DNA from 4 places in the Trichococcus sp. TS_SC_9 genome. Region 2 is predicted to be linked to each of the others. Evidence: predicted binding sites of a transcription regulator. Region 2 holds the regulator's gene; each other region holds the start of a gene.
The links. The regulator Rex, encoded in region 2, represses fermentation and respiration genes when NADH is low (regulators of the CRP and FNR family bind a similar motif). The targets are predictions, from matches to a motif close to TTGTGAANTANTTCACAA.

Region 1: the regulator Rex is predicted to act here: its motif matches at 4,287-4,304, upstream of AC0J5I_RS00030 (competence protein ComK).
Region 3: the regulator Rex is predicted to act here: its motif matches at 2,340-2,357, upstream of adhE (bifunctional acetaldehyde-CoA/alcohol dehydrogenase).
Region 4: the regulator Rex is predicted to act here: its motif matches at 5,938-5,955, upstream of AC0J5I_RS04940 (FMN-binding protein).

Annotation. Positions count from the first base shown of each region.
Region 1 covers NZ_CM149591.1:3,400-11,179, reverse strand. Annotated here, with positions in the region: gene AC0J5I_RS00065 (AAA family ATPase) at 1-924, shown strand, start outside; gene AC0J5I_RS00060 (RloB family protein) at 914-1,528, shown strand; gene AC0J5I_RS00055 (hypothetical protein) at 1,645-1,899, shown strand; gene AC0J5I_RS00050 (LysM peptidoglycan-binding domain-containing protein) at 2,180-2,890, opposite strand; gene AC0J5I_RS00045 (DUF2922 domain-containing protein) at 3,010-3,243, opposite strand; gene AC0J5I_RS00040 (DUF1659 domain-containing protein) at 3,301-3,507, opposite strand; gene AC0J5I_RS00035 (sigma-70 family RNA polymerase sigma factor) at 3,600-4,139, opposite strand; gene AC0J5I_RS00030 (competence protein ComK) at 4,413-5,459, shown strand; gene AC0J5I_RS00025 (general stress protein) at 5,577-6,524, shown strand; gene recX (recombination regulator RecX) at 6,751-7,587, shown strand; gene mutY (A/G-specific adenine glycosylase) at 7,587-7,780, shown strand, end outside.
Region 2 covers NZ_CM149591.1:489,803-497,582, forward strand. Annotated here, with positions in the region: gene AC0J5I_RS02190 (DeoR/GlpR family DNA-binding transcription regulator) at 1-588, opposite strand, end outside; gene groL (chaperonin GroEL) at 1,116-2,729, opposite strand; gene groES (co-chaperone GroES) at 2,758-3,042, opposite strand; gene AC0J5I_RS02205 (CPBP family intramembrane glutamic endopeptidase) at 3,236-3,913, shown strand; gene AC0J5I_RS02210 (DUF4305 domain-containing protein) at 3,955-4,161, shown strand; gene AC0J5I_RS02215 (redox-sensing transcriptional repressor Rex) at 4,261-4,893, opposite strand; gene AC0J5I_RS02220 (ABC-F family ATP-binding cassette domain-containing protein) at 5,242-7,197, shown strand; gene AC0J5I_RS02225 (HAD family hydrolase) at 7,312-7,780, shown strand, end outside.
Region 3 covers NZ_CM149591.1:2,778,936-2,786,715, reverse strand. Annotated here, with positions in the region: gene tgt (tRNA guanosine(34) transglycosylase Tgt) at 112-1,257, shown strand; gene yajC (preprotein translocase subunit YajC) at 1,335-1,682, shown strand; gene AC0J5I_RS13490 (post-transcriptional regulator) at 1,717-1,998, shown strand; gene adhE (bifunctional acetaldehyde-CoA/alcohol dehydrogenase) at 2,556-5,159, shown strand; gene AC0J5I_RS13480 (metal-dependent transcriptional regulator) at 5,427-6,071, shown strand; gene dinB (DNA polymerase IV) at 6,097-7,227, shown strand; gene AC0J5I_RS13470 (ZIP family metal transporter) at 7,268-7,780, shown strand, end outside.
Region 4 covers NZ_CM149591.1:1,071,787-1,079,566, reverse strand. Annotated here, with positions in the region: gene rpmG (50S ribosomal protein L33) at 1-92, opposite strand, end outside; gene AC0J5I_RS04960 (PTS sugar transporter subunit IIABC) at 285-2,459, opposite strand; gene AC0J5I_RS04955 (N-acetyltransferase family protein) at 2,731-3,225, opposite strand; gene menA (1,4-dihydroxy-2-naphthoate polyprenyltransferase) at 3,222-4,163, opposite strand; gene AC0J5I_RS04945 (FAD:protein FMN transferase) at 4,175-5,242, opposite strand; gene AC0J5I_RS04940 (FMN-binding protein) at 5,357-5,896, opposite strand; gene AC0J5I_RS04935 (polyprenyl synthetase family protein) at 6,106-7,089, opposite strand; gene AC0J5I_RS04930 (NusG domain II-containing protein) at 7,125-7,547, opposite strand; gene AC0J5I_RS04925 (FAD-dependent oxidoreductase) at 7,619-7,780, opposite strand, start outside.

The DNA of each region.
Region 1 (7,780 bases), 490 kb from region 2:
TTCCTTTTGAACGGGAAACTTTATCGCTATGGTTTTTTCGTCAATCGCAAACGGGTGACCGAAGAATTCCTTTATCTGGAGGGCGACGAGCAGAAAGATCTGTTTTTCCGGAATGCGACAGGAAAAATCGTCGGCGGGGAATGGGCCGAACTGTTCCGCCACATCATTTTGGAAGATACGCGGTTAGCCTTATCCTCCCTGCTTTCCGCACCTGAATCAACCGAACATCTGGAGTTGAAACTGTTTCTCGAGTGGTTCACGGAGATGCGGATCATCCTGGATACGTCGAAAATCGGATTGTCCATTTCGATGGCGAAGATGCACCTTTCCAAATACAAACATAACCTCGTGGCCTTGATCCGGGTGGCCGATCCGTCCATCCAGGACATCGTTGTCCACGAACTGAGCAATCCGCGCAATGGCCGATCAGAACTGGCATTTTTCGTCGTTAAGACCCGGCGCAATGAAGCAGGGGAAGCAGAGCCGCATTGCGAAAATTTTCGATTCCAGGATACCGAATCAGCCGGGACAGTCAAACTGTTGGCATTGGCCGGCCCAATCATCGAGGCGCTCGAAAAGGGTGGCCTGTTGATGGTCGATGAGATGGACACGCAATTCCATACTTTGATGACGCGCTACGTGCTGGAACTTTTTTCCGGTGCGGTCAACGACAAAGGCGCTCAGATGATCTATTCGACGCACGACATCACAAATCTGTCCAGCAGTCTTTTCCGCAGGGACCAGGTTTGGTTCGTGGAGAAAGACAGCTACAGCGCCAGCCACCTGACTTCCTTGGTGGAATATCGTTTTGATGACGAAGAAAGGAAGAACAGTTTTGAATTTTACCGCAATTATCTGAACGGCAAATACGGGGCGATCCCGTTCCCGCGGCCGGTGGATTGGTGGGTCGACAATGGAAAATAGAAGAAGGGGCCATAAGAAAAAATTCGAACGCCCGGTCGGAACGAAACGGCCGGAGAAAACTTTCCTGATCATTTGCGAAGGCACCAAGACCGAACCAAACTATTTCCGCAGTTTTCACGTCATCTCGGCGCAAGTCGAAATCGTCGGGACGGCGATGAACACGATGTCCTTGGTCAACCATGCGCGCGAAGTTGTCGATACCCGGCCTGACGAATACGATGAAATTTGGCTGGTATTCGACAAGGATTCCTTTGACCGGGACATCTTCAATGAAGCCGTCTTTTTCTGCGAAACGCATTACCGGGAAGGGTTCCGCGCTGCCTACAGCAATGAAGCTTTCGAAATTTGGTATCTGCTGCATTTCGAGCTGATCAAAAAATCGATTTCGCGTTTCCATTATCCTGATATGCTGTCGAAACGGCTCGGTTTTTTCTACAAAAAAAACCATCCGCACATGTACAACGTACTATTATCAAGGCAGCCAGCCGCCATCCAGAACGCCAAAAAACTCTACAGTCAGCGCTCGCCTTCTCCAGCCCGGGATAACCCGTCCACGACCGTATTTTTGCTGGTGGAGGAACTGAACAAACATCTGCGAAAATAATTTAAAAAATTTTTTTAAAATAAAAAAAGCTGGCGCGAATTTTTGCGGATAGTACCAGTGTAGGTCTTATCAAGCAGCAAAGGCCACTTAACAAGACGAGAAGGGATCGATTGTATATGTTCATGACACCGGTACTAGGGATGGATTTCACGGAGGACAAGAAAGGGGTCGTCATTCATTTTGTTGAAGACGATGCAGTGGCGGAGGAATATCTGTTCGAAACAACGGATGAGGCGGCCACATTTTTCAGGAGCTGCCAAAACTTGTGCGATGAGGTCAAAGAGGAGCCGCTTAAGGTCCAATATGCCATCATCAGAGAGTTTTTGGATCTGGATATCGGTAAATTCAACTACGAACGCGCTAATTATTGATGGGAACACAAAAATGGCCCGCCCCGGTATATGATTCGGGGCGGGCCTTTTTTTTAGCGTCGGAATCGGTATGCGCAGCTCCGGCGAGGGTCCTGTTCGCGGGAGGACACCGGTAATAATCGGGCTCAGCTTCGACGAAGCCAGCCTCATCGGAGCAGGGAGTCAAAATGTAGGCTCACCTCCGGCGAAGCCTCCCTCACCGGAGCAGGGAGCGTGGTTCGCAGTCACCGGCAACAGCGGCAGTGGGGATCCGCGTCACTTACGTATATTCCGGTATCATTCAGTATTGGCGCACCTTCAGCTGCTGGCCAATCAGAATCAGATCACCCCACAACTGATTCAACTGTTTCAGTGTCGCTGGCGTCGTGCCATACTTGCGCGACAGCCCCCATAGCGTGTCGCCTTTCACGACGCGGTGCAGCAGGAACGTGCCGGGCGCGCTCGCAAGGGGGGGCAACGCGGAAAGGCCAGCCTCGATGTCCTGACGGAACCGGGACTGCGATACACCCCAGCTAGCTAGATAACCATCCGGATCGGTATGGTTGGTTCCGCCGATATTTTTCGAAACCCAGGAATGGGTTTTGATGCCTCTGTCATGCACGCTCGCTCCGTTGTTCAGTGTGCAGGGGATGCCTACTTCCAACGCCAATTTTTGCAGTAGCCAAACATAGGCTTTGTAGTCTTGTTCAAAAATGGAGCGGCTGTTCGTCCGTGCCAGCTCGACTTGGGCATAGGCATAACCGTTGGCTTTCGGGCCGACACCCCATTGTACTTTGCCTGTGTTGGCGATTTGAATTATTTTCCCGCCTCCGCCGACCCAGTGGGATACAAAGGCATTTTGCCAGTTGCGTTGCATGTAGCTGACTTCGTTCTCGAGGCTGTTTTTGCCAACGTTGTTCGGGTTGCCGGACTCGTGGGCGATGATCAGGTTGCTAGCGGTGAGCGGATTCTGATAGATGGAAAAGATCCGTTTTTCGATTGTGTAGTTCATAACATTTCTCCTCTAATTTCTAAAACAGCCGCCCGGAATCGCATCCGGGCGGCTGTTTATTGTTGATGAATACTTAAGCTGTTCAGCAGTCCAAGCGGCTTGTGCTGCTTTTCTAATTTTTATTCGGCTTCGGCGATCAGGTCGGTGATGGTGCGTTCCACGTAGCGGGCGCTGTTCACTGCTGTGAAGGGGTTGATGCCTTTCACTTCGAATGCGTTCAGGCCGATGATGGCGTCCATTGCCGGTTGCAGTTCAGCCGATTTCAAGCCGCTTTTTGGATTCTTGACACTCAAGTTGCGGGTTTTTCCGTCGGCTGTCAAAAATTTCAATTCCAAGGTTACTGTTGTCGTCATGTTCATTTCCTCCTAGATGTCTAATGGGTAGTGACTATCAAGTTGCTTTCGGTTGGCTTAGGCGATGGAGTAGCGGTTCTTTTCGACGACGACTGCATAAGCTGCGGGCAAGTCTACGAGACCGGATACAGCTGATTGGAAGGATTGGACCTGTTCAGCAGTGACGCCTGGTTTCAGGTTCGCGAATGACTGTTTGACTTCCTTCTCGTTTGCAAAATCATTGAAATAAAGCTCGATGTTTCCTTCTTCGTATTGTTTCACCATTTGGCATTCCTCCGTTTTCTTTTCTGGTAAGTGTCATGACTGCTTACACCTATAACGACGAAAGGGTATAGGCAATGTGTAACCCCCGTCTGTCAGACCTTCAGAAAAGGGCTGGCTTTGCTTTGAATCTGGCGTCTTCTTTTGTAGATCGTTTTGCGCGAAAGCTGTTGTTTCTTGGCGATTTCGGTAATGTTCAGTCCTTCCAGCGCGTCCCGCAGATAGGCGTTTTCCTCTGCCGTCAGACAGGCGCAAAGGCGTTGTAGCAGATCTTCTTGCTCCAACTGGTCTTCAAATGAAACTGCATTGGGGATTTCTTCCAGCTCTTCTTCACAAAGGTAGGCTTCGCGGCTTTCTTTTTTCCGGTCCTTGCGGATTTGGTCCAGGAAAGTCCAGTGTATTTTTTGTTTGGCATAGCTGACGAACAGAAAGATGTTCTCGCTTGCGAGAGCATCTTTCAGGCAGGTTTCGTACGTGTCAAAAAGGGTGATCAGGCCTAATTGGTAGAAGTCATCGTAATCATTGTGATCCGGATATCGATTGATTTTTTTCAGACAATGATGGATGACACCCGCGTACTGGTCACTCAATAGGGTAGCGGCTTCATTGGTGCAGATTCTTTTTTTCATATTCATGGCGTTGCCTCCGTAATGTAGTGGGTGGCGTGATGCAGGGGATGTCCCTGTGCATGCTCATCACAGCCCGGCAAGCTTGCTGATGCCTATATTAGCGGTCAGGGGCCATCGGGGTCAAAACGGCAAATGCGGCAATAAACGTGACGAAAGTGATTCAAATCACAATTGAGGCTTTTTTTGTAGCGAAAAGAAATAATAATGTAAGCGTTTGTATATCATTCTGGCGAAAAGTAGTATATATTTTTATTAGACATTCCTATTTGGGGGGATTTTATGGAAAAGAAAACAGTTTGCAAATCTGGGAAAGGGTCGCATCAAAAAGTGGTCCAACAATCAATCGGAAAATCCAGCAGGCCCGTTGCCGGGATGGGCACGGCAGAAATACTTGCTGGGCATTCCAGGAACGATTCGGTGGCATTCAAAGATGTGGGCAAAATACTTGATCCGGCAACATTAGATACCATCATTTCGCATCTGCGCAACTCGTTGGAGGAGTCGTTTACGCATAGCAGCCAGACAAAAGATGCGCCGGGACCATTCTTTGTCCTGCTCGATCCAGAAAGTATCCAGATATATTTGGAGCAGGCATGGGATTTGGACCGGTTTGTACTGGACAACAGCTTCCTATTCTTGCTAAGCCTGGACCCGCAATTGCACCGTACCGATTTCAGGACGCTCATTTTTTTCAACGACGGTCGCCTCATCAAAACGCGCGAAAGCAGCAATAATGTGATGCGCTCGCTTTTTGATTTGATCGGTTTCAGCTATGACTTCATTCGGGGTATCTCCACACGCGTCAACGGTAAAGATACCCATTGCGTCCCATATATTTTTGGGAAGTATTCTTTTTTGCCGTTGAGCGGTCCGACCCGCAAGCAAAGTTCCTGGATCAATCTTTCGAAAGTGCAGCATTATCGAGCGCTGAAAGGGGAAAAAGGGGTGGAGGTCCATTGCGTCAATCAGCATATTTTCCAGCTCCCGGTGCGCCCACAATTTTTCGCAGATAAGGTCAAACAATCCTGCCAAACCGTCCATCGCCAAGAGTACCTTTTGCGCAACGTTTTAAGAAATTTCGATTATGTCGATGGGAGGAAAGAGGAACACGAGAACAATCTGCTGGGAAATGCTTTTCATGGCCACACAGATCGCATTTCAATGATTTCGATGGAAGATTATATCCGGATTTTTCAGTTTTCCTTTGCCGAGACAGCTTTGAAACATCCCTCATTGCGTGATAATCCGGTGACGTATGAAGCGTTGCACCTGCTTAGGGCAAATCTTTACTCCGATTTGCCCCATCTCAGGAACGCAGTCCGCTAGCCAATTGTTTTGAATGCTGATTTACCGGTTGAGAAAAATGGCTATTATTTGTGATTCCGGTGGAAGTATTTTACAATGAATGCAAAGAACAAATCATCAGTCATGGGAGGAATCGAAATGGACAAGAGAATCGAAGGCACCTTTGCCAATCAGGAAATGGTTATCGATGAAATCACGCATCTGATCAAGCATGAAGGTTATGCGCCGGAGCAATTGTTGGTCATCACCCGCAACGGCAAGAGCAATTACATTACGCAAGAGACTGCGGTGCAGGTCATTATAACCGGTGAGGATCGCGAGGAAGATTCATTATGGGATAAAATCGTAAAATTCTTTACCGTGGATTTGGATGAAGAAGAGGAAGAAACAATTTTTGAACGCTACGGCATTGATGAGGATACGTATGAGCGCTTTGAGGATGCATTGGATGATGGGGAATTGCTGCTTTTGATTGACGATGCGGCTCCGGTCAATGATGAGCATGCCGAATTTCTTGTGCGTGATGGCATTTTGCCTGACGAAAAAATTGTCCCTGTGGCACCAGTCACTGCCTCGAAACCGGATTGGACACCTGCAGACAGCGAAGAAGTCGGCGATGTGCCGGCCCATTCCATTGAAGCCACCAAAAAACTGGAAGAGACCGAAGTTGCAACTGCACAGCCGACTCAGCCCGCTGATGTGACCGACGACATCACCGGCCAACCGATCGAAGCGGAAATCACTACTGTCACTGCGACCAAACCGGATTGGACACCCGCGGACAGCGCAGAAGCCACCGAAGTTGCAGCTGAGTCACCGACTCAGCCCGCTGATTTGATCGACGATATCACCGGACAGCCAGTCGAAGCGGAAAAGGTAGCGGATCCTGCAATGGCGGAAGAGAGTCACCAATTGCCTGAAATGCAGTTCGACAAAGACGATTCCTTGCCTGAAGTGGTTAAGGAGAAGGAACAATTTTCCAAAGACCCGTTCGGAGGCGACACGGTTGTTGCTGAAACCGGCGAAGATGCGGAAGATATCGAACCTGATTATGAAGAGACGGATAAAACGAAACCAGCTCTATAACTGATAAGGACACCAACGGCTGCCTCATTATGGGGTAGCCGTTGGTTTTTTTGGCGGGCAGAGTCTCATTAGATGGGATAGTTGAGAGTTATTCGTCTTTACTTGCCATAGCGGCAAAATCTGTTCGGCCCGCTGGCGATCCGAGAAATAATTCGAACATACGTTTTGTTCCTTTTGTGTTTTGCATGTATAATAACAAGAGAGATTCGCCGAAAGGAAGTAAATAATGGATCATACCGAAGAACAGGCTGAAAAATTGCCTGTCGTAACAAAAATAACTGTCCAGAAAAAACGCAAGGACCGCTTCAATGTCTTTATCGACGGAGAGTACTCCTTTCCGATATCGGAAGCCGTACTCATAAAGGTGGGCTTGCATAAAGGCATGACGCTCACGAAAGAGCGCAGTGCCGAGATTGAGAAGGAAAATTACGATTATATGGCTTACACGACAGCCGTCAATTATCTGTCCTACAGTCTGCGCAGCGAGAAAGAAGTCCGCAAAAAGCTGAATGAAGAAGAAATCAGCCCGGACGCAATCGAACGTGCGCTAACGCGGTTGGTGGATCAGAATTACGTCAATGACCGCAGCTATGGCGAAAGTTATACGCGTACGGCGGCGAACCTGAACCTGAAGGGACCGCAGCTCATCGCCAACGAACTGAAAGGAAAAGGCTTGTCGGAAGAAGATGTTGCCTTTTCTCTGAAACAATATCCGCGTGAACTGCAGCTTGAAAATGCCCAAACGATCGCTGAGAAGCAACTCCGCAAACAAAGCCGGGTCTCTTCGCATGAAGCAGCTTCAAAAATCCGCCTCTATCTACATCAAAAGGGCTATCCTTCCGATATCGTCCTGGAAGTAATGGGAGCGATTGAAACGGAAAAAGAGGAAGAGGATGAAATGTCCGCACTGCGGATGCAAGGCGACAAACTTTGGCGCCGGTATGAGCGAAAAGCAAAAGGCCGTGAGCTGCATCAAAAAGTGAGATCCGGACTTTACCAAAAAGGTTACCCTGGAGAACTGATCTCCGCCTATATCGAAGAAAAGGAACAGGAAGCTGAATAATGACAAATTTGGAACACGAAAAAATATTTAATGCAGCAGGCATTGAAATGTGGCCGGCTGAGAAAATCCAAGCTTTCCGCGAGGCTCTGTTGGATTGGTATGACAAAGAGAAACGTGACCTACCCTGGCGTCGGACGAGCAATCCCTATAGCATCTGGGTATCGGAAATCATGCTGCAGCAGACACGGGTGGA
Region 2 (7,780 bases):
TTCAATGGCTATCCGCTTGATGGCCGCTTCTTCGGTGTCCGGCGTCGTGAAGCCATATTGCTTGTCGATGCCGTTGATGCCAAGAAAAGCTTTGCTGAAACGGTAATTCCTCATTTGCATTTGGCTGACTGGTCCGATGACTGCTTTTGTCTCCATCTTGATTTTGCCGCCTATAAGGATCGTCTCGATTTGTATATCCGATAATAAACTGGCGTGCGGGACGCCATTGGTGACGACGAGGATGCTCTTGCCTTTCAGGAAGGGAATCATTTCGTAGGTGGTCGATCCGGCATCCAAAAAGATGATGTCTTGATCGCTTACCAATTGAGCTGCTTTTTCAGCGATCCGTTGTTTATCCTGAACGTTTTTGGATGTTTTATCTTCCATCCTGTCCTCAGCGGAAACACTGTAGTTCCTCTTTGCTCCGCCATGTACACGGATCAGGAAGCCGGCCTCTTCTAGAGTGCTCAAATCCCGTCTGATTGTGGATTCAGAACTGCCCGTCTGATCGACTAGGTCCTGCAGTTTTACGATATTGTCTTTTGCTAAAGTGTCTAGAATGATTTTATGCCGTTCTTCTGTAAGCACTTTCTATCACCTCTCGAACAAAAATATACCACCCACACGGGAATAAAGCAATCATTTTCCTTCAAAAACATTAACTTTCATTCAAAACCATCCAAAAACATTGATGGAACAGCTTTTCATAAGGATAATTTTTTTTATTTTCAAACCATATATTGGTGCTTTTCCATAATAGAAGGTAAAAAAATAGAGCTGACCAACAAAATTATGTTGGTCAGCTCTATTTATGGGTTGCAAGGATGTGATTGTTCGCTTTCTTAAACAGTTCATCCTATATAGAACGGTTCTGAATCCTAGAGTTCTCCGCCTAACGCTGTTCATGCCCACTCAGCCAAAACCGGGCTGCTTGGTCCTGAACCTCGTTAGTGCTCAAACTCTGAGCTCAGGATTCATCACACACTGTTATAGTTGAACTCTGAATTGCAGAGGGTTCCGCCTAAGAGGATAACCACACACGGACAAAAAACGTCCGCTTTGTGGTTATCCTCTTAGTGCTCACCCTCTAAACGCAATTCATCGTATCCTAATTTTTACATCATGCCCATGCCTGGGTCCATTGATGGGGGTGTGGCTGGGGCGGGACGGTCGGCTACGATAGCTTCTGTCGATAGGATCAAGGCAGCAACGCTGGCTGCATTTTGTAATGCGGAACGTGTCACTTTTGTAGGATCGACGATTCCTGCATCAATCATGTTTACCCATTCGTCGGTTGCGGCGTTATAACCCATGCCAACTTCAAGGCCTTTGATCTTATCGGCTACAACGGAGCCTTCTTTTCCTGCATTTTCAGCGATTTGTCTCACTGGCTCTTCTAATGAACGTGCTACGATGCGTGCACCTGTCGCTTCGTCGCCGGTCAGTTCCAACGCTTCGACGCATTTTTGAACGTTGATCAAGGCTGTACCACCACCGGATACGATACCTTCTTCAACAGCAGCCCGCGTTGCGTTCAAAGCATCTTCGATACGCAGTTTGCGTTCTCTTAATTCAGTTTCTGTAGCCGCTCCGACTTTGATGACGCCGACGCCACCGGATAATTTCGCAAGGCGTTCTTGCAATTTCTCACGATCAAACTCTGAAGTTGTTTCGGCTGATTGCGCACGGATGACCGCCACACGTTGTTCAATAGCTGCTTTTTCGCCAGCTCCTTCAACGATTGTTGTGGAATCTTTGGTTACGACAACTTTGCCTGCACGACCCAAATGTTCTACGGAAGCATCCTTCAATTCCAAGCCTAAGTCTTCAGCAATGACTGTACCGCCTGTCAAGATTGCGATGTCCTGCAGCATTTCTTTACGACGGTCACCGAAACCAGGTGCTTTGACTGCCGCTACATTGAATGTTCCACGCAATTTGTTCAATACTAATGTTGGAAGTGCTTCTCCGTCAACATCATCAGCAACAATCAATAATGGGCGTCCTTGTTGCAAAATTTGTTCCAATAAAGGCAAGATGTCCTGGATATTGGATAATTTACGATCCGTGATTAGGATGTACGGTGCTTCCAATTCAGCTTCCATCTTATCGTTGTTAGTGACCATGTATTGCGATAGGTATCCGCGATCGAATTGCATGCCTTCGACAACATCCAATTCGGTTTCGATCCCTTTAGATTCTTCGATAGTGATGACCCCGTCGTTGCCGACTTTTTCCATTGCTTCAGCAATCAATTCGCCGATTTCTTTCGATCCGGATGATACGGCAGCAACCTGCGCAATCGATTCTCTCGAATTTACGGTTTGGGAAATTTCCGCCAAACCTTTTACAGCTGCTTGTGTAGCCAACTCAATACCGCGACGGATGCCCACTGGGTTTGCACCTGCTGTAACGTTTTTCAGCCCTTCGCGAACGATGGCTTGTGTCAAAACAGTGGCAGTTGTAGTACCATCACCGGCAATGTCGTTTGTTTTGGAAGCAACTTCGGCAACCAGTTTCGCTCCCATATTTTCGAAGCGATCTTCCAATTCGATTTCTTTGGCGATTGTCACGCCATCATTCGTAATCAACGGAGAGCCGTACGCTTTTTCCAAAACGACATTGCGTCCTTTGGGTCCTAGAGTCACTTTTACGGTATTTGCTAAGATATCTACACCACGAAGCATTGCTGCTCTTGCGTCTTCTGAAAATTTAATGTCTTTTGCCATTTATCGATTCACCTCATGAATTATATTTTTAGTCCAGGATTGCTACGATGTCGCTTTCTTTGATCACTAAGTATTCTGTTCCCGCATATTTAACTTCTGTGCCTGCATATTTTTCGAAAAGGACAGTATCTCCGGCCTTAACGGTCATTTCGATTGTTACCCCGTTATCTGTCACGAGACCTGTGCCAACAGCAATAACGGTACCTGTTTGGGATTTTTCTTTAGCGGATGACGGTAAAACGATGCCGCCTATAGATTTTTCTTCTTCTTTGGCAACTTCTACAATAACACGGTTTCCTAATGGTTTTAACAAGATGACCCCTCCAAAATAATATCATTTTAGCACTCACCAACTCAGAGTGCTAAGTTACATTTCTATATTAATCAATCTCCAATTAATTTGCAAGAGGGAAGCCGATTTTTTCCAATTCTATTTTTGAGCGCTACTGTGCTATACTATTTATCAAGCGCAAAAACGTCAGTTCTCTCAGAAAGGTACTATTAATATGAATAAAAAAATACGTTCAAGGTTAACGTTAGCCATACAGATCATCCTCATCTATCTCGCTTCTCAGTTTCTGCCGGTCTTGATTCTTTTGTTCATTCCGGAGGCAGATCGCATTGCGGCCGCCATGAATCTCTCGCTATTCTTTGCTTTCCTAGGGACTGTCCTTATGGTAGCATGGAATAGCAGAAAAAAATGGACACCACAAAACAGTCTTACGGATCAACCGGCTGCCCCAATCGGAAAAACGCTCACGAACGGACTCTTCGGTTTCATGGGAGCTGTCCTGATTCAGATCGTCGCGATGAATGTGGAGTATCTTTTGTTCAAGATGCCAGTCGTTTCCGAAAATACGGAAGTGTTGCTGGACTTGACAAACCGCTACCCGTTCTTTATTTTCAACATCATCATCTTTGCACCTGTGATGGAGGAATTTGTATTCCGTAAAGCGATTGTCACCCATCTGGTTGACGGGATCGGGATAGTCGGCGCGGCCACTATCAGCGCTTTGCTTTTTGCGATTGCACATAATGATGGGCACTATTTAGTTTACGGCTCTCTGGGTCTTTGGTTTTCTTTCCTTTATTACCGGACAAGAAACATAGCGACTCCGATGATTGCCCATGCGTTGATGAATGCCGTGTCCGCCTTGCCGATTCTGTCCCAACTCATTTCGTAAGACTCGTGGAGCACGCTATTTAGGAAGAAGAAAGGAATAACATGACTTTAAAAAATCTATTAATTCAAATAATCATTCGATTCGTTTTCGCCGTCCTCTTCATCTGGCTGGCAGTCGATGCTGTGAATACTGCAGGCTGGGGATTCATGGCCATCGTCAGCGTGCTGTTCGCAACAAGTGATGTTGTGAAAGGCGTACGCATGTTCAATGCCTACTTGAAAATCAAAGACAGCATGGATAAAAATTAGGAAAAGCTGAACGGGTTCGTTCAGCTCTAAAAAAAAAAGAAGGATGAGGCAGCCTCATCCTTCTTTTTGCGTTCTCTTCTACTCGGCTATCGACTTTGCTCAGCCGATGTCATTGTCCAAGAAATAGATCAATGTTTGCAATTCATTCGTCAAGTCCACATTCTGAACGCGGACATTGTCCGGAACGGAAAGACGGATTGGGGTAAAGTTCATGATGCCGCGAACGCCCGCTTCAGTCAATCGGTTAGTGGCATCCTGCGCCACTTCCTGGGGAACGGTCAAAATGGCTACATCAATCTGCTGGATGCGCAATTGCTCAACCATATCCGTCATCGGATAAACCGGCACACCGCTAAGGATTTTGCCGACGATGCCTTCATTGACATCAAATGCGGCACTGATGCGGACGTTATTGCTTACATGGAAGTTGTAGTTCAACAAGGCATGTCCCAAATTACCCACACCTATCAGAGCCACGTTCGTCAAACGGTCCTGATTCAATGTTTTGCTGAAGAAATCCAACAAATACTCGACATCATAGCCGTATCCTCTTTTGCCTAGTGCGCCAAAATATGAAAAATCCCTACGGATAGTAGCACTGTCCACTTTTACTGCTTCACTCAATTCAGTGGATGAAACACGTTTTTTACCAGCGTTATGCAAAAAGCGCAAGTAGCGGTGGTAAATCGGCAACCTCCTTGCCGTAGCTTTTGGAATATCATTCGTCGACATTATTTTCTCCTCTTCTTTCCTCGTTCATTTAGTACCTCATATTGTTTGTCCGAATGCACAAACTTTAAAAAGTATGTTCACATACTTAGGCTTTCATTTCATATTGACTATTATAGCATCTGATTGTGAAAAATCTACTAATTTGTTCGAAACCGGACTTGATTGTGAAGCCTTTTTTGAACAATATGTGAAATACAATACTAATTGTAAACGGGGTCATTAATAAATTTCACATGCACAAATACGTGAATATAGCAATAACTCTGCTTGTCCCTATCGAATCAGTGCTTGCTGTGATAAAATGGAAAGGATAAATGTGAGTATTTATTTAGAAAGAGGACACTACATATGATTTTACTACAAGGACAAAATTTGGCGCGCCTTTTTGGGGCGAGCGTCTTATTCGATAATATTCAAATTACCGTCCAGGACCATTCGCGCATTGCGCTCGTCGGCCGAAACGGAGCAGGAAAATCAACCCTGCTGAAGATTTTGGCAGGCATCGAAGCAACGGATGCCGGTTCTGTTTCCAAGAGCAAGGAAGTTACAATCGGCTATTTGGATCAGCATAGCGCGGTCGATTCCTCCAATACGATTTGGCAAGAAATGTTGACCATTTTTGCCCCCCTTATCCGATTAAGCAAAGAGGCTGAGCAAGCCGCTTTCGCGTTGGGGGATCCGGACCTGCTCGAAGACGAGGAGGCGTATCAAAAAGCTTTGGAACGCTATGACCATCTTCAGCATACCCTGCATGAAAAGAATGCATACGGCTACGAATCTGAAATCCGTTCGGTGTTGCACGGATTCCAGTTCTACGAAGAAGATTATGATCGCCCAATCTCCCAATTGTCAGGCGGCCAGAAAACAAGGCTCGCTTTGGCCAAAATCCTGCTTGAGAAGAACGATCTGCTCATTTTGGATGAGCCCACCAACCATCTGGACATCGACACGCTGGCTTGGCTGGAAAATTATCTGATGGGTTACAATGGCTCGCTTTTGATTGTTTCCCATGACCGCTATTTCCTGGACAAAGTCGCCACTGAAGTCTACGAAATCAGCCGCCACAAGATCCAGCACTACAAAGGGAACTATTCTTACTATCTGACCGAAAAAGCCGCCCGCCTGGAACAGGAATTGAAGGCTTACGAGAAGCAACAAGATGAAATCTCCAAATTGGAGGATTACGTCGCCCGTAACCTGGCGCGCGCCTCCACGACCAAGATGGCGCAAAGCCGCCGCAAACGTCTGGAAAAAATGGACCGGATGGACAAACCGAAAGGCGATGAACGTTCCGCCCGCTTCTCCTTCGAGATCGCAAAAGAGAGCGGAAACGTCGTCTTGACCCTTGAAGACGGCGCAGTCGGCTATGCCGATACGGTCTTGGCTGACCCAATCAACCTTGATATCCGCAAACAGCAAGCGATTGCGATTGTCGGTCCGAACGGGATCGGCAAGTCCACTTTGCTGAAGTCGATCATTTCCGAAATTCCGCTCTTGAAAGGCAGAGTCCAGCTCGGTGCCAATGTGGACCTCGGTTATTATGACCAGGAATTAGGCAACCTTTCCAAAAACAAGAGCGTTCTCGCCGAAATCTGGGATCTTCACCCTACGCTGAACGAAAAAGATGTGCGCAGCATCCTGGGAAGCTTCCTGTTCTCCGGCGCCGATGTCGAAAAAACGATCCCGGCATTGAGCGGTGGCGAGAAGGCTAGGCTTTCACTCTGTAAGCTAGCCTTGGATCAAAAGAACTTTCTGGTCCTCGATGAACCCACGAACCATTTGGACATCGACAGCAAGGAAGTACTCGAAAATGCCTTGATCGATTATGACGGCACCCTGCTTTTCGTTTCCCATGACCGCTATTTCATCAACCGGATTGCGACAAGTATTGTCGAACTCTCCGCTGAAGGCAGCAAATTGTATCTCGGGGACTATGATTACTATATTGAAAAGAAACAACAAGAAGCGGCTCTGGCAGCTCTGCAACAGGCCGAAAACGCCGTGGAAACAAACACTGCCGTTGAGCCCCTTTCGAAAGCCAAAGGGGATTACGTTTCCTCCAAGGAAAAGCTGAAATTGGAAAGAAAACTGGCTCGGCAAGTCGAGGCTTTGGAAGATGAATTGGCGACGGTTGAAGAGGCCCTCACTGCGATCGAACTGCAATTGACGGAGCCTGAAGTCTACGGTGATCATGAAAAAGTCCAACAGTTCAACCAACAATTGCTCGCCCTCCAAGCAAAGCAAGATGAGCTGATGCAGGATTGGGAAGATCAGACAACCGCGCTTGAGGAACTGAGCGAATAGTCTAGAGGCTAACCGTTTCGACTCGGGGACTGCCTGTTTTGACTAAGCAATGCCGGAAGTTTTGTTAAGATGCACTGGAACAAGTACGCATATTAGGAATATGGAGGTAAGAATATGTTGGAAGCCGTTTTATTTGATATGGATGGTGTCATCATCGATACGGAACCATTCTTTTTGCGATCAGAGAGTATGTTATTGAAGGAATTCGGAGTAGACACCGAGTTGGAGTACCATTTCCGCTACCAAGGGACAACGCATGAGTACATGTGGGAAACAATGAAAAATGAATTCGACCTGGATGCCCCGGTCGGAGAATTGGTGGAACGGGCGAACGTCATCCGGAACCGCTTGATGGAAGAAGATGGTCTGCAACCGATCCCGGGTGTGATCCCCTTCATTGCACGTCTGCATGAAGCGGGTGTCCCTTTAGCAATCGCCTCCTCCTCTCCGTTGACGGATATCCAAAAAGCTGTAAAATCATTGGACATCGAAAAATATTTCAGCTATTTTGTTTCAGGAGAAAGCGTTGCGCACTCTAAGCCTGCGCCGGATATTTTTCTGGATGCTGCCGAAAACCTGAAGG
Region 3 (7,780 bases), 810 kb from region 2:
AAATGCAATCCGAAACTTTCGGATTGTATTTTTTTAGTAGCGAATACAAGAAAATAGTGTGCGACTGTGGTATACTGATTGCCGGATATCTATAAGAAAGAAGTGAATACATTGACTGAACCAGCGATTCGTTATCGCCTTATCAAAAAAGAAAAACATACAGGTGCGCGCTTGGGAGAAATCATCACCCCCCACGGCACTTTTCAAACACCCATGTTTATGCCGGTAGGAACTTTAGCCACCGTGAAGACGATGGCTCCTGAAGAATTGAAAGCGATGGGCTCTCAGATCATTCTGAGCAATACTTATCACCTCTGGCTCAGACCGGGCTCAGACTTGGTGGAAGAGGCAGGAGGCCTGCATAAATTCATGAATTGGGACAGAGGGATTTTGACCGATTCAGGCGGCTTCCAGGTTTTCTCATTAAGCCAGAACAGACAGATCACTGAGGCCGGTGTACATTTCCGCAATCATCTGAACGGTTCGAAAATGTTCCTGTCACCGGAAAAAGCGATCCACATCGAAAATCAACTGGGTGCCGACATCATCATGAGTTTTGATGAATGCCCTCCTTACAGCGAAAGCTATGATTACATCAAAGCATCTGTCGAAAGAACGACCAGATGGGCAGAGCGTGGCCTTGAAGCCCACAAAAAGCCCAATCAACAAGGCTTGTTCGGAATAATCCAAGGAGCAGGCTACAAGGATTTAAGGCTGCAGAGCGCCAAAGAACTGATTTCCTTGGATTTTCCAGGCTATTCGATTGGTGGACTTTCGGTCGGCGAAACGAAAGAAGAAATGAATGGTGTGCTGGATTACCTGACGCCAGTCATGCCTGAGGACAAACCAAGGTATCTGATGGGCGTAGGGGCGCCGGATTCCTTGATCGACGGCGTCATCCGCGGAATCGATATGTTCGACTGTGTCTTGCCCACCCGTATAGCGCGGAACGGCACTTGTATGACAAGCAGCGGTCGTTTGGTCATCAAAAATGCGAAATATGAACGGGATTTTCGTCCATTGGATGAAAAATGCGATTGCTACACCTGCAAAAACTATACACGTGCGTACATTCGTCATTTAATCAAAGCTGATGAAACATTTGGCTTGCGCTTGACCTCGTATCATAATCTCCATTTCTTGATAAACCTGATGAAAAATGTGCGCCAAGCCATCATGGATGACAATCTGTTGGAATTCAGGGAAGCGTTTGTGGAAGAATATGGCTTCAACGTTGAAAATCCGAAGAAGTTTTAGGTTTTGGGTGGTAGTCTATCCTAAAGTTTGGTAAAGTGGATGATAGATAAAAATAATCCACAGATGGAGGAAAATGTATGGATACAGTAATCATGATTGCCTTTTATGGGGTGCTGTTCGGCGTAATGTATTTCATCCTGATCAGACCACAAAAGAAACAAGCGCAAAAAACGCAAGATATGCTGAGTCAAATTAAGCCAGGGGATAAAGTAGTCACCATCGGCGGCCTGCACGGAATTGTCGAAGAAATCAATTCCGCTGATAACACAGTCGTATTGGATTGTGAAGGGATCTTCCTGACTTTTGAAAAACGTTCTATTTCACGTATTTCAAAGGTTGCCACAATCACAACTGATGATGCGATTGTCGAAGATTATTCAGCAACCGAATCAGAGCAAGAACAAGAAGACAAAAGCGAAGAGTAACACGATTTGATTCATCGGAAAGGAGGGACGGCGAATGCCGAATATATCTGAGAAGCAATATGCTCAATTGGAGCCTTGGTTCAAACTGAAAGCAACTGAGTTCAATCAACTGGGCTACGAGAACATCAAAGTCGACGATATCTATCGCTATTTCAAGGAATTTTCTTGGAAGCATACTGTCCCTCCCCATTATTACCAACAGATCCGGGATATCATGAAGACGACGGTAAACCACTACTTCGACTTTGTTGCTTTGGAAGCGCAAGTCTATAAGGTCTCTTCATTGGATGAAATGAATTTTGATGATTTCCTATGAAACGTTACACGCGAAAAGTACAATACTTCAGAGTATTGTGCTTTTTTTGTAAATGTAAATCTGAGTTTGCGGTGCAATCTGTGCCCTAAGGATCCATTTTTGAAATGTCGTCATTTAACCGGGACGATTTCAGCCCTTTGAATCGAGCAAAATAATCTTATCGCTTGAATATTCAAAGTTAATCGCTGATTCAGTCGGATTCAACAATTAGTAAGCGGATTTATGCAGATTGATCAGCGTGATAATGCGGGAATCTATCGAACAGGGACGTTAAACGACCATGCATATTTTCGTCATAAAAATTATCTCAAAAAAACTTTTTTCAGCGCGGATTCCGAACAATGATAATAATTTCACAATCAAAAGGTTGAGAAACAGAATGTTTCCAATGACTATTTGTGAAAACCAGTAGAGACAAAAACATCCGTTGAACACGCTTACATGGCCTGTATGGAAAATAAGTGAAGAACATCACATTTATTCGCTTTACAAACGAAATTCCATGAAATATAATAAGCATGTGAAAAGGATAACATACATTTTTAGGAGGATCTCACATGAGTAAAGAAAAAGTAGTTTTAGAGGAGAAAAAACCCATGATGACTGCAAAAGAAGAAATCAGCAACTACACTGGAAAAGCCCAAAAAGCTTTGACTCTATTTGAAGATTATACCCAAGAACAAGTCGACCACATCGTCCACGAAATGGCATTAGCTGCAATGGAGCAACATATGCCACTTGCAAAAATGGCAGTTGAAGAAACAGGCCGAGGCGTTTATGAAGATAAATGTATCAAAAACATGTATGCCGCTGAAAACATTTGGCATTCAATCAGAAAAAATAAAACAGTCGGAATCATCGAAGACAATAAAGTTGATCAAATCATGAAGGTTGCCGCTCCTGTAGGCGTTGTTGCCGGTATCATCCCGACAACCAACCCAACTTCGACAACAATCTTCAAAGCGATGATCTGTATGAAAACAAGAAACCCGATCATCTTCTCTTTCCACCCAAGCGCAGAAAAATGTTCGGCTGCAACTGCAAAAGTTGTTTACGATGCTGCCATCAAAGCAGGCGCACCTGCTGACTGTATCCAATGGGTAGAAGGCGTATCAATGGAAAAAACAGCTGAATTGATCAACCATCCAGAAGTTGCTGTCGTATTGGCTACAGGTGGAGCTGCAATGGTTAAAGCTGCTTATTCTACTGGTAAACCAGCATTGGGAGTTGGTCCTGGTAACGTTCCGGCTTACATCGAAAAATCAGCAAACGTTAAACGCGCTGTAAACGACATCATCGTTTCAAAAACGTTCGACAACGGTATGATCTGTGCTTCAGAACAAGCTGCAATCGTCGACAGCGAAATCTATGATGAAGTCAAAAAAGAATTCCAATTGCACAATGTATACTTCGCTAAACCTGAAGAAATTCAACAATTGGAAGACGTCGTGATGAATGATGCTAAAACTGGCGTGAGACCGAATGTTGTCGGTATGCACGCTCGTAAAATCGCTGAATTGGCTGGATTAAACGTTCCTGCAAACACTAAATTGTTGATCGCTGAATTACCGGGCGTCGGAGCAGAATACCCAATGTCAAGAGAAAAATTATCTCCAGTATTGGCTATGATGAAATCAGACAGTACAGAGCATGGCTTCGAACTATGCAAACAAATGCTGGATTTGGGTGGTTTAGGTCACTCGGCTTCACTGCATACTCGCCGCAATGATTTGATCGAACAATTCGGAAAAGAAATGAAAGCTTGCCGCGTTCTTATCAACTCTCCATCTTCTCAAGCTGGTATCGGTGACTTGTACAACAATAATATCGCTTCATTAACTTTGGGTTGCGGATCTTACGGCAGAAACTCAGTTTCTCATAACGTTTCTGCATTAGATTTATTGAACGTGAAAACTGTTGCTAAAAGGAGAAATAATATGCAGTGGATTAAATTGCCAGAGAAGGTTTACTTCGAAGAAAATTCAGTTAGATACTTACGTGACATGAAAGATGTCGAAAGAGTCTTCATCGTCTGCGACGACGGCATGGTCAAATTCGGCTATGTGGATGTAGTCATCGAACAATTGAAACAACGCAACAACAAAGTATCTTACGCAATCTTCTCAGATGTTGAACCTAACCCGACAACAAACACTGTAAACCGTGGTACTGAAAAAATGCGCGACTTCAAACCGGATACAATCATCGCAATCGGCGGAGGTTCCCCGATGGATGCTGCCAAAGCGATGTGGTTGTTCTATGAGCACCCAGAAAGCGACTTCTTCGGCGCTAAACAAAAATTCTTGGATATCCGCAAACGTACTTACAAGATCAAGGACATGGAAAAAGCGAAACTTGTCTGCATCCCTACCACATCAGGTACTGGTTCGGAAGTAACGCCATTCGCGGTTATCACAGACAGCGAAACACACATCAAGTACCCATTGGCTGACTACGCATTGACTCCGGATGTTGCCATCGTGGATCCACAATTCGTATACAGTGTTCCTAAATCTGTAACTGCAGATACTGGTATGGACGTATTGACGCATGCCATCGAATCTTTTGTTTCCGTATTGGCAAACGACTACACTAAAGGTTTGAGCTTGCAAGCCATCAAACTGGTATTCGAAAACTTGAGAAATTCATACAACTACGGCGACCAAGAATCCCGCGAAAAAATGCACAACGCTTCAACAATCGCTGGTATGGCCTTCGCGAATGCGTTCCTGGGTATTTCCCACTCGATCGCACACAAAATCGGCGGACAATGGGATCTGATCCACGGCCGTACGAACGCTATCCTGTTGCCGCATATCGTCCGCTACAATGCGCTTGATCCGCAAAAACATGCATTGTGGGCTAAATACGAGTACTTCCGTGCAGACGAAGACTACGCTGAAATCGCTCGTTACCTAGGCTTCAAAGGCAACACGACTGCTGAATTGGTAGAAGCTTTGGCTACTGAAATCACTAAATTAGGTCAAGATATCGGCATCAAGATGAACTTCAAGGATCAAGGCATCACTGATGAAATGCTTGATCGCGATGCGGACCGCTTAGCTGAATTGGCATTCGAAGATCAATGTACAACAGCTAACCCTAAACAACCACTGATCTCAGAATTGAAAGAAATCATCTACGCAGCCTACAAAGGTTAATAGCAGATAAGGAAAAGCCGGGACACGCTCCTGGCTTTTTTTTTGTTCAAAAAAATTTTCATGATCAGGTAACAGCCTGGGCACGCCGTATTGTCCGTATTGTCCAACAGGTTCCGCCAATTTGTAGCCAGCCAACATATTCTGTTGCTGAAGCAGGGTATATACTGACAGCGAACGGATTATTGTGGGTTTTAGGCTTGTAATCAAGTGAATTTGTCGTATAATATAAAATGTAGTTTAGGTAAACCTAAAAAGAGGAGGGAGCGCATGACGCCGCACAAAGAGGATTATCTGAAAGTGATCATGGAATTGGGTGGAGACAAACAGCTTGTCAATAATAAGCAAATCGGGCAGGCTTTATCCGTATCTGCCGCTTCTGTCACCGAAATGTCCGTCAAGTTGCTCAAGGATGGCCTGATTAGCCACATCCCGTACCAAGGGGTGCAGATCACCGACAAAGGCCAATTGATCGCAAATAAGCTGATCCGGAAACACCGACTTTGGGAAGTGTTCCTCTCGGAAAAATTGGATTTCAACTGGGATGAAGTACATGACGAAGCGGAACTGTTGGAGCATGTCTCCTCGGATCGGTTGATCAATAGTTTGGATGCCTATCTAGGTTTTCCTAAATATGATCCGCATGGGGGCGTGATCCCCGACAAAGAGGGCCGGATCGAAGTTTATGAGAGCAAACCATTGATCGAGCTGGAAGTCGGCAGCCGCTTCATCATCAGGGAAGTTGATGACGATCAGGAATTTCTGGCGTATTTGCTCAACAAGGACGTAAAGTTAAGCATCCCTTATCTGTTGACGAACGTGGAACCGTACGAAGGCCCGTATACTTTTGAGGCCCAGAATCACCAGTCTTACCAAATCAGCTTCAAAGCAGCAAGTAAAATTCACGTTCAATAAAGCAGTTCAATACAAGGAGAACAGTATGCAGATTGGGATCTTGACCTTCAAGGAACCCGAAAATGATAAAAGCAGAAAAATCATCCACGTGGATATGGATGCCTTCTACGCTTCAATCGAGGAAAGGGATCATCCGGAACATCGCGGCAAACCGATCGTCATTGCGAATCATCCGAGAGATACCGGGCGCAAGGGGGTTGTGACCACAGCCAATTATGCCGCCAGGAAATTCGGCATCTATTCGGCAATGAGTGCGCAGAAAGCTTTTGAACTCTGCCCGGATGCTATCTTCATTGCTCCGCGCATGGGTCATTACAAGACTGTTTCCCAACAGATTAGAGGGATATTCGCGCGCTATACCGATTTGATAGAGCCTTTGTCGCTTGATGAAGCCTATTTGGATGTCACCAAGAATAAGCAGAATCTGTCCAGTGCGACAATGATTGCCCGACAAATCCAAAGAGAAGTCTGGCAGGAAACGGGTCTCACTTGCTCGGCCGGTGTTTCCTACAATAAATTCATTGCAAAGATTGCTTCAGACTTCCGCAAACCGGCTGGCATGACTGTTATCGCACCAACCGATGCAGCCGATTTTTTGCGGGGGCTACCCATCGAAAAGTTTTATGGCGTCGGCAAGAAAACTGTCGAAAAGATGAAGCTATTGGGCATCCATTCTGGAGAAGATCTCTATCTTTTTGATCAAAGTGAACTGATTTCGCAATTCGGCAAGCATGGATATATCCTGTATCAACGGGTCAGAGGCATTGACAACCGAGCTGTGGAGCCCGAAAGAGAAAGGAAATCAGTCGGGAAAGAACACACCTTTACACAATTCCTGACTGATGAGGAACAGGTCAGAATGGAACTGAAACAAATCGCTCTGGCTGTCCAAATAGCCCTGCACACCAATAAGTTGCACGGTCGGTCGATTGTATTGAAAATCCGCTACGCTGATTTCGATACCATAACCAGAAGAAAGACCCGTGTCGATCATTTTTCCCAAGCAGAGGATATTTTCCGTCATGCTTGGGAACTGTGGTTGGACCACGGCACGATAGAACGGCACGTACGTTTATTGGGGATAACCGTCACACAACTCGACCCAATCCATTATGAGAACATTCAGTTGCCATTATGGGACACGACGCATCTATAGAAATCATTCATCATTTCATTATAAAGGGGAGATAAAAATCATGTTAGAGTCATTCAGTCAATTAAATCCAATTATGCAAGCATTCATAGCGGGGTTGTTCACCTGGGGTTGTACCATCATAGGTGCCTCGTTTGTGTTTTTCTTCAAATCCGTCAACCGCAAAGTTCTTGACGTCATGAGCGGCTTCGCTGCCGGGGTCATGATTGCGGCATCATTTTGGTCATTATTGGCCCCATCCATATCCCATGCCGAAGAGAACGGCTACGGCGGCTTATCATGGGTTCCAGCAGCAATCGGTTTTTTGTTGGGTGGCGTGTTCCTACGCATGACGGATAAAATCGTTCCCCATCTGCACTTAGGTGAACCGATGGAACACCGGGAAGGTCCGCAGACACAAGCTTCCCGAAACCTGTTGTTGTTCCTTGCAATCACGATCCATAACATTCCCGAGGGCTTGGCAGTCGGGGTCGGTTTTGGTGCGGTGGCAGCCGGCATATCCGAGGATAATACGTTATTGAGTGCCATCGGTCTGGCAATCGGTATCGGCATCCAG
Region 4 (7,780 bases), 580 kb from region 2:
AAACGTTCTGTACGACCTTTTTCAGTAGGTGTGATGGTGTAGTTCCTTGATCCACATACGGTACAGGCTAATGCGGCTTTTCTGATAGCCATGTCGCTCACCTATTTTCTCTCTGTTTATGTACACAATACAAGCTAATATTAGAGCGCCTGCCCCGAATAGTCAACCTTTTTATTTTTGCGGATACGCCCAAAAATACAAAAAGGCCTCCGGATCTGAGACCGGAAACCTTTTTGTTGCGCTATTCATTTCTGCATTCCCTTATCCGCGTTGAATCTTACTTCTTATTGAACTGTAACGATTGCATCGCCAAGATCTACAGTACCTTCTGCAACAACTTCAATGTTTTTGTAATTGAAAGTGTTTGTGATTACGATAGGAGTAGTTGTCTTGTAACCGGAAGCTTTGATGAAGTCGATATCGAAATCAACCAATTTGTCTCCGATTTCAACAAAATCCCCAGCCTTAACATAGGTAGTGAAACCTTCACCCTTCAGATTGACTGTATCCAATCCGATATGGATCAAAATCTCAACACCTTCGTCCGATTCCAGACCGATAGCATGCTTTGTGTCGAAAACCATGACGACTTTACCGTTGATCGGCGAAACAACTTCACCGACTGCAGGTTCGATTGCAATCCCTTTACCCAACGCTTCACTAGCGAAGGCAGCGTCATCCACTTGCGTCAATGGAATGGCGATACCCGCGATAGGCGAACGCAAAGTACTGGCAACTGTCGCTTTTACTTCAGCAGCAGGTGCTGCTGGTGTTACTGTTGCTTTTTCTTCTGTTTTTTCAACAGCCTTCAGACCGTAATACTCTTCTTTGGAAGGCAGTTTTGCGGCACTGCCGCTGTCGATGAATTCTTCCAGGTTTGATTTGATGTTAGAAACTTTCGGTCCGTAAACAACTTGAACGCCGTTTCCTTTATGGATGACGCCGGATGCTCCCGTGCCCTTCAATAATTCTGCATCAACCAAATCTCCGTTTGCTACAGTTGTACGCAGACGTGTCGCACAGCTGTCGACGTCCACGATGTTCGCTGCGCCACCCAGACCATAAATGATGGAAGCGGACATTTCATCGGTTTCATTTTTCACGACTGATGAAAGGTCTACAGCGCCTTCTTGCGCTTTCGCATTCATATCAGCACGCGTATACAACTTCACTTCAGTCGAATCATCTTCGCGACCTGGAGTCTTGTAGTTGAACTTCTTGATCAAGAATGAGAACAGGAAGTAGTAGACTACGAAGTAAACAAGACCGATGATGACGATCCAGATCCAGTTCGTTTTGGCATTCCCTTGCAGGATACCGTACAAGAACATATCGATGAATCCGCCCGAGAAAGTCATGCCGACACCTACGCTGAACATATGCATCAGCATGTAAGCAGCACCGGCCAAAACAGAGTGAATGATATATAACGGTGTAGCAACAAACAAGAATGTGAATTCCAATGGCTCAGTGATACCTGTCAGCATGGAAGTCAATGCAGCCGACAACAAAAGTCCGCCGGCTTCTTTTCTTTTTTCTGGTTTAGCTGTGCGGTACATCGCTAAAGCAGCACCAGGCAGTCCGAAGATCATCAACGGGAATTTACCTGACATGAAACGTGTAGCGGCAACACTGAAGACAGTTGTGTCAGGATCAGCTAATTGCGCGAAGAAGATGTTTTGTGCACCTTCGACCATTTTTCCGCCGACTTCCATCGTTCCACCCACTGCTGTTTGCCAGAAAGGCAAGTAGAATACGTGGTGAAGACCGAAAGGAATCAACGCACGCTCCATGAAACCATAGAGCCATGTTCCTGCATAACCGGAACCTTGTACCAAAGCACCGATCGCATTGATGCCTTCTTGCACTGGCGGCCAGATGTAAACCATCAGGATACCTACGAACAAGTAAACGATCGATGAAATGATCGGAACAAAACGAGTGCCTTCAAAGAATGAAAGAGCAGCTGGTAATTGAATTTTATAAAAGCGATTATGAAGTGCAGCAACACCCAAACCGACGATCATACCTCCAAAAACACCCATTTGCAATGACTCGATACCCAATACGTTTGAGATTGATCCTTCGATGAACTGATCTGCGCCACCACGAGCTACGATCATAGCGCCGATGGATGAATGCATAATCAGGAAGGCGATGACAGCCGCCAAAGATGCAGTCGCTTTTTCAGCTTTCGCCATACCGATGGCACAGCCGACAGCGAAGATCAACGGCAAATTCCCAAAGACAACTGATCCAGCCTGGTTCATTACGTTCAGTACATCATAAATGAATGTCCCTTGACCCATCAGTTCCGTTAAACCATATGTTTCTAGTGTCGTAGCATTAGTAAATGACCCACCGATACCCAAAAAGAGTCCGGCTACTGGTAAAATGGCGATTGGCAACATAAACGAACGGCCAACACGCTGTAAAACACCAAAAAGTTTGTCCTTCATTTTTAATCCTCCAAATAGCGACAAGGAAAGTTTCTGCACGGAGCAAGCGGACCCGCTCCAATTGCTACTGACCTCGTTCTCTTTATTTAAGCGGACGGAAAATGCAGGAGATGAATATAGCGCTTTCTTGATCAATAAATGAAGATTCCGAAAGAAAAAACACTCCGAATCCATAGCCATTATAACGCAACTGGCTTTTCATTAAAAGTAAGAAGTAACATTTTGGACACAATTTTAAAAGCATTTCGATGACCGCCACTTTGAAAACGTTTCATTGTATAGGCATGTTAATTCCGAGCAACATCGTGCAAGAATTTCGTTGTTTTTTCAACACGCGGAATCCGTAGCGTTCATAGAGACTGCGGGCCGGGTTGGAACGGGCCACACTCAGCGAAACAGCTGCCAAGCCCGTTGCCCGCAGCTGCGTCAGCATCCGTTCCAGAAGCGCCGTCCCGACGCCGCGCCCACGGAAAGCCGGCAACACCGCAAGCATGAGTTCCGGCACACCCGTGCAGACAAAACCGTAGCCTTTTTGCTCAGTCGTTGCAAAACGGGCCCACACCGCCCCGACCGCTTCACCATCGGACAGCGCTATAAAGGCCAGATCGCCTGCCTTGCCGAAGTCCGCATAGTAGCGTTGGATTGCCGGCTCTTCCAATACCTTCCGCGGCAAAAAGCCCCCGCCTTTGGGCGAATAGATCGCCTGATAAGTCATTTCCTTCAGAAATAACTCATCCGCAGGGGCTCCGTGTCTGATCGTGATCATTTCAGGATAAGCGACACAATCAGCAGGATGATCTCCAACCCGTGATAGAGGATCAGATTTTTGATTGCCAGATTAAAGGTTGTCGCTTTATCCTGTTTGGCTTTGAAGCGGTTGATGTTGCGCTGGATGATCGGGAAGATCGCCCAGATGAACAGCATCCAAATCGGATAGATCCCGAACAACACCGAAATTGTCGTTGCAGCGAATGCCCCGTAATACAACCAAGCATACAGGCGTACAGCAACCGGTTTACCGATGTAGAAAGTCAACGTATAGCGGTGATTGGAAATATCCGTCTCATAGTCGCAGATATTGTTCGCCAGCATGATGTTGGCGATGCTGAACACAAGCGGAGCTGACTGCAGCAAGATGATCAGCAGATTCGCGCTGTTCCCCACTAGCGTGAAGTTCGGCCATTGCAACAAGAGCGACGCCAGCGTTCCGGCCGGTACGTTCACGAAAACAGCAATGAAAAAGATGCCGAAACCCATCGTCAACCCCGAGGCAACTTCTCCAAGAGGCATCCGGGAAATCGGAAACGGACCGAACGTATACAGGATACCGATTGCGAAACAGAGCGCTCCGATCACCAACAGCAACAGATTGGTCCGCGCCGTCAGAATCAGACCGAGCAGCGCCGCGAACGCAATCATCGAAACGATTATCGTCGCAGCTTTTTTGACGGAAATCGAAGCTTTCCCGAGGATATTTTCCTCATCGCGGTAAACGAGATTCTTCGCTTTTACATAGTCCATCGTGTTGTTGATGGCTGTCGTCGCCATGTCAAAAACGACCATGGCTATGAAGAATAAAATAGTGTTCAGCGCATTGATGCTGCCGAAATGGTAGAGGGTAAACAAGGTTCCGAGCACAAACGGAAACAGGCTGGCCAACTTGGTTTTGATTTCCACAAATTCCAAAAATACAGGTACATTCATCTCATTCACTCCTACTCATTTTCCCAAATGTAATCGTCGTTCGTCAGTTCAAAATTATCCGCCAAGCCGTTCGAAACGTAGACTTTTTTGTCCTTTGTGACAAAAACGGCTTCGATATCCTCGCGTTCGTTGACGTAGGCCAGACCCGCTTCCATCCCGAGACCGAAGACAAGCGTCGAGAGGGCATCCCCATCGATCGATTTATCGGACAGGATCGAAACACCAGCGATGTCGTTATCGAACGGATAGCCCGTTTCAGGATCCATCAAATGGTGATAGCTGACGCCGTCCACTTCGATGTAACGTTCATAGATCCCTGAAGTCACGATTGAACGGTCTTTTTGCTTCGTCTTGCCGATCGTCTCCCCGCGCGCTGCCAACGGATCCTGGATGCCTACGTTCCAGGACTCCCCTTCACGCAACGGCGATCCGCCCAGCACATAAACGTTACCGCCGAGGTCGATGATGGCGGTCGTCACGCCTTCCTCCACCAGCAGCTCCTTCACTTCGTCGGTAATGTAGCCCTTGGCGATGGCACCCAAGTCCAACCGCATACCCGCATCAGCCAACTGGACAGTCTGTTCTTTGTCGTCCAACACGACACGCTCATAATCGACCAAAGTCAGTGCTGCATCAATTTCGCTCTGTTCCGGCTTTCTGGCGTCATCGAAACCGATGTGCCACAGTTCCGTAATCGGTCCGATTGACAGTTCAAAATCGCCATTGGAGGCTTCGCTGTACGCCCAAGCGCTCTCCACCAATGGGTAGACATCCTTAGACAGTTGTACCGCTTTTATCCCTGCCGCGGCATTGACTGCATCGATTTCCGATCCGGGTTCATTTACAGTGATCTTGTCGGCCAAGTCCTCGACACGGTCGAAGGCAGCCTGGAGGACATCCTCTTTGCCTTCATCGTAGATGCGCACCGTTACATAGGTCCCCATCAGAAATTCTGTTTTCTCATACGGTTCTTTCCGTATCGCCGTTTCTTCCGATTTGTCGCTATTGCCGCAGCCCCCGAAGAGGAGCGCCAGCAACATTACACCCGAAAGTCCGGCCTTAGTCCTATATTTTTTCATCCGTTCACCCCATATCTACATTTAAAAAAAACAGGCAGGAACAAGAACGCTGTCCCTACCTGTCTATGATAATCTTTTTTATTCCTGAATACACCAGAAAAGCAGAAACTTGGTTTATTCTTCGACTACGTTGTCGACTTCGATTGCGGCTGTTTCGCCGACTACCGCTGCATCAACTAACTGTTGTGCATATTTCTTGAATGTTTCAGAAGAATTCGTAGCGCCCGTTACGACTTCCACCGCGTCAGGATCTTGTTTTTCAACCAATTGGCTGTTCAATTGAGGGAAGTACTCAGCAGGACCTATGCCAACTTTACCTGTCATGTTAGCTTGGTATTCTGCATCTTCAGATTTCTTTTCGCCGGCTTCATTCACGTTCTCATATGTTGAGGCAGTGATTTTTCCGTCCACGACAGTGATCGAGAATTCAGTTTTCCAGCCACGTGTGTCGAAGTTCTTTTCAACCAATGTGTAAGTGCCGTCTTGCAATTCAGCTGCTGTTGAAGAAGCTTCAGAAGAAGACTCAACTACAATTTCTGATGAAGCTGCTGATGATTCTGTTTCAGTTTCTGTGTCCGCACCGCCGCAAGCCGCTAATACGAAAGTTGATGCCAGCAAAAGAGTTGCCGTAGATAACGTTTTCTTAAATTCCATAATCTATCCCACCCTGTTCTTTTTTATGATAGCGGTCAGATATGTGATACCAATCACAAGCCCCCTATATCTTTCCACTTACTTATCATACCATTTGTTACATCTTTAGCCAAATAAAATCTATATATTTAACAAAAAACCATTATTTTCTAATGTTTTATCTTAAAATGAAAAGCTGCCCATCCGCATAACGCGGATGGGCAGCTTTGCTACATATTGCGATAAAGCAATTGCTCAGTTAATTTCGTTAGCGTTTCCTTTACGGGATGGTTCGGCAATTTTTTAATCAGCTTCAGCGCTTTGGTTGTGTACTTCTTGGCTAAGCCCTGCGCAGCGCGATTGCCACCATAGCGTTCCACCAAACCATGGATCTCCGCGAGCTCCGCAGCAGTCACATCCGCCCCCTTGGCGATATAGGCAGCGAACTCTTTACGGTCGGCCTGCATCGCGTACAATACAGGCGCCGTGTAGATGCCGTTGCGGAAGTCGCTCAGAGCCGGTTTGCCCAAGGTCTTATCGTCTTGCGTGTAATCCAATACATCATCCATGACCTGGAAGGCCATGCCGATATTGTGGCCGATCCGATAAGCCAGCTGGGCCAACTTCTCATCCTCATCCGACGATCCATAGGCGCCGGCATAGCAGCTCAAGGCGAAGAGTTGGGCCGTCTTGCCTTGGATCTGGCGCAAGTAGTCGCGCATGCGCATGTTCGGATTGTAGCGCATATCCATCTGGTTCAGCTCGCCGATCAGGATGCTTTCCATCCCGTTCGTGTCGATCTTCAGCACAGCCGCATCGCCGGCATAAGCGGACAGCAAGCGGAAGCAGACCGTGAAGAGGTAATCCCCCGAATAGACGGCAATCTGATTGCCGAATGCTCGGTTCATCGTCTCCTGTCCTCGGCGGGTGCCGGCTTCATCGATGACGTCATCGTGCATCAACGTCGCCGTATGCAACAACTCCACCGCCGCCGCGATCGCCTGCGCCCGTTCCGCATCCCGTTGCGGGGAATAGTAGGAAAACAGCAAGCAGTAGGCCGGCCGCAGCATTTTCCCGCCTGCAAGCAGCCGCGACAGGATCGCTTCCCTGACCACTTGGTTTTTGAGTGTTATGTTTTCTTCCAACAGCTCATTGGTGGCGACCAATTCCGCCCGCAACAGCGGATACTGGTCCCACATCGAATGAATTTTCATACTGAAACTCCTTTTGTTCTGCCCTTAAGTATTTGTCAGGAGATGATGTCGAGGGCCTCTTCATCGTCAGCGGTAGTTCCTTGGGCTCCGCGTATTTCAACCAGCACGCGGTTCGGCAGACACATGATTGTCTCCCCGATGCCATCCTTCGCGCCCATGCGCACACACAATTGGTCGTCGCAATCGGCGGAAGTAATCCGGATTTGGGATCCTTCCCGCACAATCACGTTCTCATGACCGTGGTCGTCCTGATAGACATACGTCTCCGTTTTGCCGTCATCCTTCAGGACAAATTCCTTCACCACTTTACCGTCCACACTGATGACTGCGATGTTATCCGCACTCTCCGCGTTGGCTTGATGATAGGAGAAGACCCCCAACGGCAGGAAGGAAGCCGCCATCAAAAAAAGGATGATGAGCAGATCGCCTCTGCGGATCATTTTCAGGTATTTTCTCATTTCCCGTCCCTCTCTTCTGAAAAGAAAAGGGCTAAGGCAAGTCTCCCCACCTTAACCCTGTTAGATCGTTATTATTGACCGACACCCGGTCTATAGATTGATTTTGTCTTACCATACCACCAGTTGTCAAGTTTCTTCTGGATCCACGGAATCACATAGTAGTCCAAACCGAAGGCTCTGCCTGAACCGTTCATCAAAGCGATGGCCACAGGAACGAACCACATGTTCACCCA